Regions from separate parts of the Dermacoccus sp. PAMC28757 genome, predicted to be linked through region 1. Evidence: predicted binding sites of a transcription regulator. Region 1 holds the regulator's gene; each other region holds the start of a gene.
The links. Region 1 encodes HrcA, which represses chaperone genes, less so after heat shock. Its sites were predicted from a motif close to TTNGCACTCGNNNNNNNCGAGTGCNAA; they were not measured.
Positions count from the first base shown of each region.

Region 1 (4,208 bases):
GCCGTGCGTCCGGCCTGCACCTTGCGCTCGGCGAGTGCGGCAGCGTCTGCGGGACGCGGGGGAGTGAGGATGACGGGTTCACCGTCGATGAGGAAGCCGCCCCCGAGCGCGAAGCCGCGGGTCTTGCCGAAGCGGTCCTCGAGGAAGACGACGTGGGTTCCACCGGACTTCTCGACGCGAACGACGGCACCCACGTAACCGCTCTGGGCGTCCTCGACGACGACATCCCGCTCGGCCGGAACCTCACGGGATCGGCCGCGCTTGGGCGCGCGCCAGTCACCGGAGAGGACGTCGGAGCCGTAGCGGTCGTTCATGGCAGTCAGGGTAGGCAAGCCCGACGCGGCACGGGCGGAGGCGCGCTGGACCGGCGCAGAAGCGGCGCCGCCCACGGTCAGGACGAGCGGAGGAAGGTGAGCACCGCCGCCACTCGACGGTGCTCGTCGCCGTCGGTGTCCAGATCGAGCTTGGTGAAGATGCGTTGCACGTGCTTCGCCACGGCGCCCTCCGTGACGACGAGGCGCTTCGCGATGCCTCGGTTCGTCAGACCCTCGGCGATGAGTGAAAACACCTCGTGCTCCCGCGGCGTCAAGGTGTCGAGAACCGATTCCGCCGCGGGTCCTTGAGTGCCTCCCACACGCGCTTGATCGACCATCCGGTCTCCACCGCCGTCGGGGCATCGGGGAGGGCACGGTCCAGAAGACGGCGCTGCATGGAGCGTTCGGCGTCCGTCATGACGTGAGCGACTCCGAGGCCGCCGAGGACGAGCGGAATGCCGACGAGCACGAACAGCATGCCCAGCCCGCCGGACATGAGGACGGCGAACGCGACGAAGCCCAGCAGGTGGACCCACCAGCCTGCGAACAGGTAGGCGCTGTCGCGCAGTGCCTGGCGTGGGGACCAGCGGAACTCGCGGTCCGTCGCCGAGCCGGCGGCGTTCCTGGGGACAGGGGCTGTGACGTCTGGAGTGCTCATGTCTTCGACGCTGTGGAGAGGCACGGGGGCACAACCATCCTGCCTGCAGGTCTCCTGACGGTGGGGAAAACCCGACATTCCGGCCGGACGCGGCCGCGACGCCCTGAGCGAACACGCTCGGAAAGATTTGGCACTCGATACCCGTGAGTGCCAACCTTGGAGGAGGTCAAAGGAGGTGTGAAGGCATGAGCAACGAGCGCCGTCTCGAAGTGTTGCGCGCGATCGTGCACGATTATGTCTCCACGTCCGAGCCGGTCGGCTCCAAGGCCCTCCTCGAACGTCACCAGCTCGGTGTCTCGGCGGCCACGATTCGCAACGACATGGCGGCTCTCGAGGACGAGGGCCTCATCGCTGCGCCGCACACCTCCGCCGGGCGTGTTCCGACCGATGCCGGCTACCGCGTCTTCGTCGACCGCCTCTCTCAGGTGCGTCCGCTCACGCCGAGCCAGCGCCGCGCCATCCAGGCCTTCCTCGCGGAGAGCATCGACCTCGACGACATCGTCGAGCGCACCGCGCGTCTGCTCGCTTCGCTCACCCAGCAGGCCGCCGTCATGCAGTACCCGTCGCTGCGGCGCTCGCGGGTGCGCCACATCGAGTGCCTCGCGATGACGCCGACCCGCGCCATGCTCGTCGTCATCCTCGACTCGGGCCGCATTGAACAGCGCACCGTCGAGTTCGCCCACCCCGTGGCCGAGAGTGACGACTTCGTCGCACGGCTGCGCGGGCGACTCAACGCCGAGACCGACGGCCTTCTTCTCGCGGAGGCGGCCCGCGGCCTGTCGTTGCTGCGCGAAGCGTTCGAGCCCGAGCGGCGCGCTGACGTCGACGCCGTCGTCGAGACGATCACCGCCGTGTTCGGGGAGGAACGTGAGGAGCGTGTCGTGCTCGCCGGTACGGCCAACCTCGCGCGCGCCGGAACGGACGGGCTGCACGTGCAGCCGGTGCTCGACGCACTCGAGGAGCACCTCGTCATCCTGCGCCTCATGAGCAACCTCGCCGAGGATGCCGAAGCCCACGACCAGGTGACGGTCCGCATCGGCGCGGAGAATCCCCACGAGGGCCTGCACTCGACGTCGCTCGTCACCACCTCCTACGGCCCCGATGCCGTGGCGGCCCTCGGCGTGCTCGGCCCCACCCGCATGGACTACCCCCAGACGATGGCGAACGTGCGGGCCGTGGCCCGCTACGTCTCACAGCTCATCGAGAGCTGACGCCCCGCACACATCCCTTTCCACCCGCTGACGACAAGGACGTTCGTGAACGACTACTACGCCGAACTCGGCCTCTCCCGCGATGCCTCGAGCGAGGAGATCAAGCGCGCCTACCGCAAGATGGCGCGCAAGCTCCACCCGGACGTCAACCCGTCCGACGAGGCGGCGGATCAGTTCAAGCGCGTCGGTCAGGCCTACGCGGTGCTCGGCGACCCCGAGAAGAAGGCCTCCTACGACCAGGGAGTCGACCCGTACGCGCCCGGCGGCGGTGCGGGTGCCGGCTTCGGCGGCGCCGGTTTCAGCTTCAGCGACATCATGGACGCGTTCTTCACCGGTGGCGCAGCGGGCGCCTCGGGTGGCCCGCGCAGCCGCGTACAACACGGCCAGGACGCCCTCCTGCCGCTCGACATCGAGCTGTCCGACGCCGTCTTCGGCGGCGAGGTCGACCTGACGTTCGACACCGCCGTCGTCTGCACGACGTGCCACGGCGAGGGCTCGCGCCCCGGCACCGGTAAGCACACGTGTGACGTGTGTGGTGGGGCAGGCCAGACCCAGCAGGTGCAGCGCAGCTTCCTCGGCCAGGTGCTCACCTCGCGTCCGTGCACGGCGTGCGACGGCTACGGCGACATCATCGACAGCCCCTGCTTCGAGTGCGACGGCAACGGCCGCAAGCGCGACACTCGCACCATCAGCATCAAGGTGCCCGCGGGCGTCGACACCGGCACGCGCATCCAGCTGCGCGGCGAGGGCGAGGTCGGCCACGGCGGCGGCCCCGCCGGCGACCTCTACGTCGAGGTGCGCGTCGCGAAGCACCCCATGTTCCAGCGTCAGGGTGACGACCTGCACTGCTCGCTCGAACTGCCGATGTCGGCCGCGGCACTCGGCGCGTCCCTTCCGCTCGAGACGCTCGACGGCCCGCGCGACATCGACATCCAGGCCGGCACCCAGCCGGGCGACGTCGTCACGCTCAAGGGCCTCGGCGTCACGCGCCTGCGTACCGAGAGCCGCGGCGACCTGCTCGTGCACGCCAACGTGCGCACGCCGAGCAAGCTGACGAGCGAGCAGGCCGACCTGCTGCGTCAGTTCGCGGCGTCGCGCGGCGAGGAAACGCCTGCTCCCAAGTTCCAGCCCGTCAACCAGGGCCTGCTCGGCAAGCTGCGTCAGGCCTGGAAGGGCTGACGTGACCGCACATCTGTACTTCGTCGCGCCGGGCACGCTGCGTGAGCAAATGCGGCCCGAGGAGCCGGTCGTGCTCGGCGGTGACGAGGGACGCCACGCGGTCACCGTGAAGCGCATGGCCGTGGGGGAGGAGATCCTCCTCGCCGACGGCGAAGGGCTCCTGGCCCACTGCGTCGTCGCGTCCACGGCCAAGTCGGAACTGACGGCGCTCGTGCAGACGGTTGAGCGCGAGGAGCGCCCGGCCGTCACGTTCACCCTCGTCCAGGCACTCGCCAAGGGCGACCGCGATCTCCAGGCGCTCGAAGCCGCCACCGAGCTAGGTGTCGACCGCGTCGTGCCCTGGCAGGCTGAGCGCTCGATCGTGCAGTGGAAGGGCGAGCGGGCCGCCAAGGCGCACCGTAAATGGGTGGCGCAGGCCGAGGCCGCCACGAAACAATCGCGTCAGGCCACGCCGCCCGTCGTTGACGAGCTCGCGGCGAAGCAGGCCGTTGTCCGCCTCGTCGAGGAATCGGCCCTCACACTCGTCCTTCACGAGGACGCCGAGGTCGGACTGAGCGACGTGACGTTGCCCGACGCGGGCGATGTCGTGCTCGTCGTCGGCCCCGAGGGCGGCATCACGCCCGGCGAACTCGACGCGTTCGCCGCTGCGGGCGCCACGAGCGTCCGGATGGGTCGCACGGTGCTGCGCTCGTCGTCGGCCGGCCCCGCGGCACTGGCCGCGCTCTTCGCGCGCTCGCGCTGGAGCTGACGCGCCCTAGACTGGAGGCACGATGACAGACGTTCCCGCCACCCAGGCCACCCCCGAGACGTCCAGCCAGACCCGTATCGTCGTCCCGCCGGACGTGT
Region 1 covers NZ_CP060292.1:1,903,200-1,907,407, forward strand. Annotated here, with positions in the region: gene H7F30_RS09135 (DUF3097 domain-containing protein) at 1-314, opposite strand, end outside; gene H7F30_RS09140 (LuxR C-terminal-related transcriptional regulator) at 392-568, opposite strand; gene H7F30_RS09145 (sensor domain-containing protein) at 586-972, opposite strand; gene hrcA (heat-inducible transcriptional repressor HrcA) at 1,158-2,183, shown strand; gene dnaJ (molecular chaperone DnaJ) at 2,229-3,362, shown strand; gene H7F30_RS09160 (16S rRNA (uracil(1498)-N(3))-methyltransferase) at 3,364-4,110, shown strand; gene H7F30_RS09165 (PhoH family protein) at 4,133-4,208, shown strand, end outside.

Region 2 (4,208 bases), 600 kb from region 1:
CGCCCGTCGCGCCGTAACCGGCTACCGGGTAGTACTGACCGACCGGCTCGGCATCTGCCAGCGTGATCTGGTTCGTCGACGACGACGCCTTGTCACCGTCGGAGCCCCCGGGCGCCGAGCACCCCGCCAGAGCCACTCCGAGCGCAGCCGCTGCCGCAGCGATGGTCGTCCTGTTCGCCGTGCGAACCATGTGCGTACTCCTTGTGATCCAGAATCCCCAGCGCCGAGGCGCAGGCCTACCCTAACGCCCTGGTGCGACGACGTCGCACATAGGCCGTGAGGCACGCGTCACTGTGCCGCCACCACGCCGGTCGACGCGCACAGCGAAGCGGGCGACCACCCGAAGGTGATCGCCCGCTTCGTCAGAGATGAGCCCTGCAGGTGTCAGAAGCCATTCCTTCTCGGGCTTCTGACACCCGCTCGGCTACGGCCGGAGGCTGAGCTCGCTTCGCTCGCCGAGCCCCCAACCTTCGCCTCCCAGGGTCAGAAGCCCATGTCTATCTGGGCTTCTTCCTCGCACTCCGCTACGGCCGAGGGCCGCCCTCGCATTCGCTCGGACGACCCTCAACCTACGCATGCGCGCTTCGTCAGAAGCCCATGCCACCCATGCCGTCCATACCCGCACCCGCAGCGTCGCCGCCTGCGTTCTTCTCGGGCTTGTCGGCGATGACGGCCTCGGTCGTCAGGAACAGCGCCGCGATGGACGCAGCGTTCTCCAGAGCCGAACGCGTCACCTTGGCGGGGTCGATGATGCCCGAGGAGATCATGTCGACGTACTCGCCCGTGGCGGCGTTGAGACCGTGGCCCGGCGTCAGACCGCGCACCTTCTCGACGATGACGCCCGGCTCGAGACCCGCGTTGAGCGAGATCTGCTTGAGCGGAGCCTCAGCGGCGACGCGCACGATGTTCGCACCCGTGGCCTCGTCACCCTCGAGACCGGCGAAGGCCGACTCGGCGTCCTTCGTGGCCTGGATGAGCGCGACGCCACCACCGGCGACGATGCCCTCCTCGACGGCGGCCTTCGCGTTGCGAACGGCGTCCTCGATGCGGTGCTTGCGCTCCTTGAGCTCAACCTCCGTCGCGGCACCGGCCTTGATGACGGCGACGCCACCGGCCAGCTTCGCGAGGCGCTCCTGGAGCTTCTCGCGGTCGTAGTCGGAGTCGGAGTTCTCGATCTCGGCGCGGATCTGAGCAACACGGCCCTTGATCTGCTCGTCGTCGCCGGCGCCCTCGACGATCGTCGTCTCGTCCTTCGTGACGACGACCTTGCGGGCGCGGCCGAGCATGTCGAGCTCGGTGGTCTCGAGCTTGAGGCCGACCTCCTCGGAGATGACCTGGCCGCCCGTGAGGATGGCGATGTCGCCGAGCATGGCCTTGCGGCGGTCACCGAAGCCCGGAGCCTTGACGGCAACGGCCTTGAACGTGCCGCGGATCTTGTTGACCACGAGCGTCGACAGGGCCTCGCCCTCGACGTCCTCGGCGATGATCATGAGGGGCTTGCCCGACTGCATGACCTTCTCGAGAACCGGCAGCAGGTCCTTGATGTTCGAGATCTTCGAGTTGACGACGAGGATGTACGGGTCGTCGAGTACGGCCTCCATACGCTCGGTGTCGGTGACGAAGTAACCCGAGATGTAGCCCTTGTCGAAGCGCATACCCTCGGTGAGCTCGAGGTCGAGGCCGAACGTGTTCGATTCCTCGACGGTGATGACGCCTTCCTTGCCGACCTTGTCCATGGCCTCGGCGATGAGCTCACCGATCTGCGGGTCAGCGGCGGAGATGGACGCGGTAGCAGCGATCTGCTCCTTCGTCTCGATCTCCTTGGCGTGGTCGAGCAGCTGCTTGCTCACGGCGTCGACGGCCTGCTGGATGCCGCGCTTGAGCGCCATCGGGTTGGCGCCGGCCGCAACGTTGCGCAGGCCCTCCTTCACCATGGCCTGCGCGAGGACGGTGGCCGTCGTCGTGCCGTCACCGGCGACGTCGTCGGTCTTCTTGGCGACCTCCTTGACCAGCTCCGCGCCGATCTTCTCGTACGGGTCGTCGAGCTCGATCTCCTTGGCGATGGAGACACCGTCGTTGGTGATCGTGGGTGCGCCCCACTTCTTCTCGAGGACGACGTTGCGGCCCTTGGGGCCGAGCGTCACCTTCACCGCGTCGGCAAGGGTGTTCATGCCGCGCTCGAGGCCGCGACGGGCCTCCTCGTCGAAAGCAATGGTCTTGGCCATGTGCGTGGCTCCTCCACGTGACGTACGTAGTGACCGCACCAGCGCCCGCGACGGACGAGCCCGATCGTTCGCGCGGTCATGTCGCGCGAGCCCCGAACCCTCACTCATGCAGTCAGGTCTTTGTCACTCTCATGTTCAGAGTGCTAAGGCCATGATTAGCACTCGCCCCCTGCGAGTGCAAACGGCGACGGGGCTGCGACCGCCGTGTTCGCTCACAGCGGCAGACGCACGTCGGGGTGGGCGCTCAGCTCGTGCGACGGCGTGAGGCGCGACGGCGCTGGATGCGCTTGACGAGCAGAGGGTCGGCCGCGAGCGCCTCGGCCGTGTCGGCGAGGGCGTTGAGTTGCTGGTAGTACTGCGTCGCGCTCATGCCGAAGCGCTCCTTGATGGCGGCTTCCTTGGCGCCGGGCAGCTTCCACCACTCGCGCTCGAAGGCGAGCATGGCGCGGTCTCGTTCACTCAGCCCGGGCGCCTCGTCGTCACCGGGGACGCGGGCACCTGCAGGGGTCTCGATGACGGGCATGCGACCAGGGTAGATCGTCGCCTCCTGCCCGCCCGAACACCAGGGCCAGGACAAAGGCGCGTGGATGGCGGGTTTGGCTGAAGATGACGCCGACGTCGCGCGCATCTTCACCCAAACCGACCATCCACGTGCAAGACGCTCGAGCCTCCGGCCCGTTCGGAGCACGCCGCGCGGTGAATCGACTCGCGATAGATTTGGCGGCATGCCGCAGCCGTATGACGAACTCGTACATCCCAGCTGGGTGGAACCCCTCGCGCCGGTCGCCGACCACATCGCCACTGCCGGGCAGTTCCTGCGCGACGAAGTGGCCGCCGGGCGCGGGTACCTGCCGGCGGGCGAGAACGTCCTGCGAGCGTTCACCCAGCCGTTCGAGGACGTGCGCGTCCTCATCGTCGGCCAGGACCCGTACCCGACGCCTGGGCACCCGATCGGGCTCAGCTTCGCCGTCGATGCGCACGTCCGCCCGATCCCGCGCAGCCTGCAGAACATCTACGCGGAACTCAAGGACGACCTCGGCATCGAGCCGCCGGAACACGGTGACCTGAGCGCGTGGACCGACCAGGGCGTGCTCCTGCTCAACCGCTGCCTCACCGTTCAGCCCGGCAAGCCCGCAAGCCACCGCGGTCACGGCTGGGAGAACGTCACGGGGCAGGCCATCACGGCGCTCGTCGAGCGCAAGCAGCCCCTCGTCGCCATTCTCTGGGGTCGCGACGCCCGCTCGCTCGCCCCGCACCTCGGCGACACCCCGACCGTCGAATCCGCGCATCCCTCACCGCTTTCCGCGCGCAGCGGCTTCTTCGGCAGCAAGCCCTTCAGCCGCACGAACGAGCTGTTGGAGCAGCTCGGAACCCACACGATCGATTGGCGTATTGCATGACGAACGACCTCCCCGCGCCCGGGGCTCAGGCATCCGAACAGACGCACCACGGTCTGCTCTGGCACCGGTACGTCGCCATCGGTGACTCCTTCACCGAGGGCATGAGCGACCACGACCCCCGCGAGGACGACGCCTACCTCGGGTGGGCTGATCGCCTCGCCGTCGACATCGCGATGCAGCAGGAGGAGCGGGGCGCGAAGCTCGAGTACGCCAACCTCGCGGTGCGCGGCAGACTACTCGCGGACGTCATCGGCCCCCAGCTCGACGCAGCCCTCGCGATGAAGCCCGACCTCGTGAGCATGGTGGGTGGCGGCAACGACATCATGCGCCCGTCGGTCAACCTCGACGATCTCGCGGCCGGCATCGAGGACGCCGTCGTCCGCCTCAAGGAGGCCGGCTCCGACGTCCTGCTGGCGACGCTCGTCAACCCCGCCGCGTCGAAGATCATGACGCGCCTGCGCCCGCGCATCACGTGGCACCTTGCGAACCTGTGGGGTATCGCGCAGCGGCACGACTGCTACGTGCTCGATCTGTGGTCGATGACCCCTCTGCGCGATCCGCGCATGTGGTCCGTCGACCGTCT
Region 2 covers NZ_CP060292.1:1,305,761-1,309,968, reverse strand. Annotated here, with positions in the region: gene H7F30_RS06370 (ABC transporter substrate-binding protein) at 1-190, opposite strand, end outside; gene groL (chaperonin GroEL) at 588-2,225, opposite strand; gene H7F30_RS06360 (DUF3263 domain-containing protein) at 2,470-2,748, opposite strand; gene H7F30_RS06355 (uracil-DNA glycosylase) at 2,951-3,625, shown strand; gene H7F30_RS06350 (SGNH/GDSL hydrolase family protein) at 3,622-4,208, shown strand, end outside.
Region 2: a site for HrcA is predicted at 2,381-2,407, ahead of groL (chaperonin GroEL). Genes of this name have one in related genera too.

Region 3 (4,208 bases), 440 kb from region 1:
GTCAAGGGCTTCCAGGAGGCCGGTCTCGTGCCGGTCATCAAGCACTTCCCGGGCCACGGCTCGGTGACGACGGACACCCACGTCGACTACGCGGTGCAGTCGCAGCCGGTCTCGGCGCTCACCAAGCGCGACTGGGTGCCGTTTGCCAACGCCGTGAAGGCGGGGGCGCCCGCCGTCATGACGGCGCACATCGTGCTCAAGGACATCGACCCGAACGTGCCCTCGACCCTGTCGCACAAGGTGCTCACGGGCGAACTGCGCGACAAGCTCGGTTTCAAGGGCCTCGTCGTCACCGACGGCATGAACATGGGCGCCATCGTGAAGAAGTTCGACAAAGGCGGTGCCGCAGCCGTTTCCGCGCTCAAGGCGGGCGCCGACGTCGTGCTCATGCCGGCCAACGCCACCGCGTCGGTCGCCGCCATCGAGAAGGCCGTGGCCTCGGGTGAGCTGACGCGCGAACGGCTCGTGGAATCGGCTGCCCGTATCGTCGCGACGACGCGGCACCAGCAGGTCAAGGCTCCGGCGACCAACGTCGTCGGCGCGCACGGCAAGGACGCCGAGCAGTTCGCGCGAGAGTCGATCACCCAGCTCGGTGGCTCATGCGACAAGCCGCTCGTCGGCAAGAGCGTCCGCCTCGACGGCGGATCGACCTCCGACCGCGCGGAACTGACGAAGGCCCTCGCGGCCCGCGGCATCACGGTCGGCTCGTCCGGCACACGCGTCTCGCTCATCGCCGGTGGGTCGTACAACGCAGGTAAGGCGTCGGCCGACGGCGGCTCGGAAGCCGATTCCGCTGGTGGTTCGGGTGCCGGTTCCTCGACGAAGGCCGGCGTTCAGGTCGCGCTCGACACCCCGTACGTCCTCGCCTCGCGACCGGCCGGAGCCGTCGGTCTCGCGACGTACGGCAACACGCCGTCGACGTTTGCGGCGCTCGCGGACATCCTTGCGGGCAAGGCCAAGGCGGGCGGCACGCTGCCGGTTGCCGTCGGCGACAACAAGGTGGGCGACTCGGCCTGTTCGTGACTTCGCTCGCTGTTTGAAGCTCCAGCCCCTTGAGTCAGGGGGGCGGGTTCAGTTCGGGGGCAGCGGCGGTCGTCCAGGTGCGACCTGTGGCAGGTCAGGTCAGGCGGGTTCGACGACGAGGGCGGTGCGCTCGCCGTCGAGGTTGACGAGTACGACGGTCATGGGCTGGGAGCCCTTGAGCTTCAGCTGTCGACGCAGGGCGTCGGCGTCGAGGTCGACGTCGCGCTTCTTGATCGTGAGGCGTCCGACGTCGTGCGTGCGCAGGTAGGAGCGGAGTGTTTTGACGTGCAGCGGAACGGCGTCGAGCACCCGGTATGCGCGCCCGAGAAGACCGATGTCGGTGAGCGCGTCGGCGGTGACGTACCCGTACCCGGCCGTGAACTCGCGCCCGTCGACGGCGTTGAGCAACGCGCCGACGAGACCGCTACGCGTTAACGCTTTGTCGGCCTCGTAGAAGAAGGCGCCGAGGTCGGCGCGACGCGCGAGGGCCCCCGAGGCGTCGGCAGCGTCGGGCCTCGTGACGTGGCGAAGCTCGACGCTGTCGCCGCTGCTGTCTGCGTTGGCGGAACCGTCGGCGCGCTTGTCGGTCGGCCGCACGATCGTCGCCGTCGTGCCTTCGTCGCGAACGGCCTGGCCCCACCAAAGCGTCGCTTCGACGAGGTCGCCGGCGTACGAGACGAACTCCGCCTCGCAGTCGGGCGGGATGTCGCCGTGCGCGAGGCCGGGGGAGAGTTTGGCGCCGGCAGCCGGGGCATCAGCGGCGAGTTGCTGGACGAGTTCCCAGTCGGGCGAGAGCGCGGCCAGGGAGAAGGTTCGCTTGGTTCGGCCGTGGATGTCGGCAACGCCCGGGATGCGCCGGGCAGGGTCGAACCACCACGCGGCGTCCGGGGCTTCCCGGCGGAGTTCGGGTGCGAGGTCTTCGAGCAACCCCGTCTCCACGCGTGAGGCGGGGTAGGGCGCCAGGTTGTGGCGAGCGAGTTCGGCCGTCGTCGGGTCGGCTTCCACGGCAATGACGTCGAGGCCGGCACGAGCAAAACCGACGGCGTCCGCGCCGATGCCACACCCGCCGTCGACCACGCGTGAGGCGCCGGACGACCGCAGACGCTCGGCGTGCAGAGCCGCCACGGCCGAGCGAGTGGCCTGCTCGAGGGCGTCCGGGGTGAAGAACATCAGCTCGGCATTCGCGCCGAACTTCGTGACGGCCTTCGCCCGCAATCGGCTCTGCGTCAGCGCGGCGGCGACGAGTTCGGGGGAGTAGCCCCGATCCCGCAATCGGGAGGTGAGCGCGACGGCGTTCTTCTCGTCGTAGGGCGGCAGCGATGCGAGCAGTTCACGACCCTCGTCGGACATGAGAGCGTGCGCGGCGGCGGCATCCATGGGCTCATTCTTTCAGGCGAACTTCCAACCAAGAGCCGCCCCGCCTGTGCGCCCTGAGCGAACGCCGACCCTCCACCTGGCACTCGGCTTGACCGAGTGCTAAGCGAGCAATAAATTCGGAGTTAGCACTCACCCCTGGGTAAGTGCCAGCGAGCACGTCACCTCGACCCCCGCGACGGCGAGGCGGCACTGCGCGCTGTCATGCCACGCCACGTGGCGTGGGCAGGGGTGGACAAGCATCCGTCACGTCCGCTCGAGCGGACCGTCGCAACAAGGAAGGTGCCACCGTGTCGGTGAACATCAAGCCGCTGGAAGACCGCATCGTCGTCAAGTCCGTCGAGGCCGAGCAGACCACCGCGTCCGGCCTCGTCATCCCGGACACCGCCAAGGAGAAGCCCCAGGAGGGCGAGGTCATCGCCGTGGGCCCGGGTCGCGTGGACGACAACGGCAACCGCGTTCCGGTCGACGTCGCTGTGGGCGACAAGGTCATCTACTCGAAGTACGGCGGCACCGAGGTCAAGTTCGGTGGTGAGGAGTTCCTCATCCTCTCCGCCCGCGACGTGCTCGCCGTCGTCGCCTGACGATCCCACTCCGTGCGCGCATGCCCCGGCCGTGGCCCACGTCGGCCCGCCGGGGCATTGCGTTCCCTCCAGTCGCGCGTGAACTCACGCAGCAGGCTCCCGTTCCACGCCGCCTCGCGCGGCATCAACCAGAGAGGTTGAATCATGGCCAAGACCCTCGAATTCAACGACGACGCGCGTAAGTCGCTCGAGCGCGGTGTCGACGCGCTCGCCAACGCCGTCAAGGTGACCCTCGGCCCGAAGGGCCGCAACGTCGTCATCGACAAGTCCTGGGGCGCCCCCACCATCACGAACGACGGTGTCACCATCGCCCGTGAGGTCGAGCTCGAAGACCCGTACGAGAACCTCGGCGCGCAGCTCGCCAAGGAGGTCGCCACCAAGACGAACGACGTCGCCGGTGACGGCACGACGACCGCCACGGTTCTCGCCCAGGCCCTCGTCAAGGAAGGCCTGCGCAACGTTGCCGCCGGCGCGGCCCCGGCCGGTCTGAAGCGCGGTATCGACAAGGCCGTCACCGCCATCAACGACCAGCTGCTCGCCAACGCGCGCCCGGTCGACGGCAAGGACGACTACGCCAAGGTCGCTTCGCTCTCCGCCCAGGACGCCACCATCGGTGGCCTCATCGGTGAGGCGTTCGACAAGGTCGGCAAGGACGGCGTCATCACGGTCGAGGAGTCCTCCACCGCCGAGACGAAGCTCGAGTACACCGAGGGCATGCAGTTCGACAAGGGCTACCTCTCGCCGTACTTCGTCACCGACCCCGAGCGCATGGAAGCCGTCCTCGAGGACGCCTACATCCTCATCAACCAGGGCAAGATCTCGAACGTGCAGGACCTCCTGCCCGTCCTCGAGAAGGTCGTCCAGTCCGGCAAGCCGCTGCTCATCATCGCCGAGGACATCGAGGGCGAAGCCCTCTCGACGCTCGTCGTGAACAAGATCCGCGGCACGTTCAACGTCGTCGCCGTCAAGGCCCCCGGCTTCGGTGACCGCCGCAAGGCCATGCTGCAGGACATCGCCATCCTCACCGGCGGCCAGGTCATCGCCGAGGAGGTCGGCCTCAAGCTCGAGGCCGCCGACCTCGACGTCCTCGGCCAGGCCCGCCGCATCCAGGTGACGAAGGATTCCACGACGATCATCGACGGCGCCGGCCAGGGCGACGCAGTCGAGGGCCGCGTCAAGGAGCTCAAGGCCGAGATCGAGCGCACGGACTCCGACTGGGACCGCGAG
Region 3 covers NZ_CP060292.1:1,467,111-1,471,318, forward strand. Annotated here, with positions in the region: gene H7F30_RS07075 (glycoside hydrolase family 3 protein) at 1-1,023, shown strand, start outside; gene H7F30_RS07080 (class I SAM-dependent methyltransferase) at 1,123-2,400, opposite strand; gene groES (co-chaperone GroES) at 2,688-2,981, shown strand; gene groL (chaperonin GroEL) at 3,126-4,208, shown strand, end outside.
Region 3: a site for HrcA is predicted at 2,477-2,503, ahead of groES (co-chaperone GroES). Genes of this name have one in related genera too.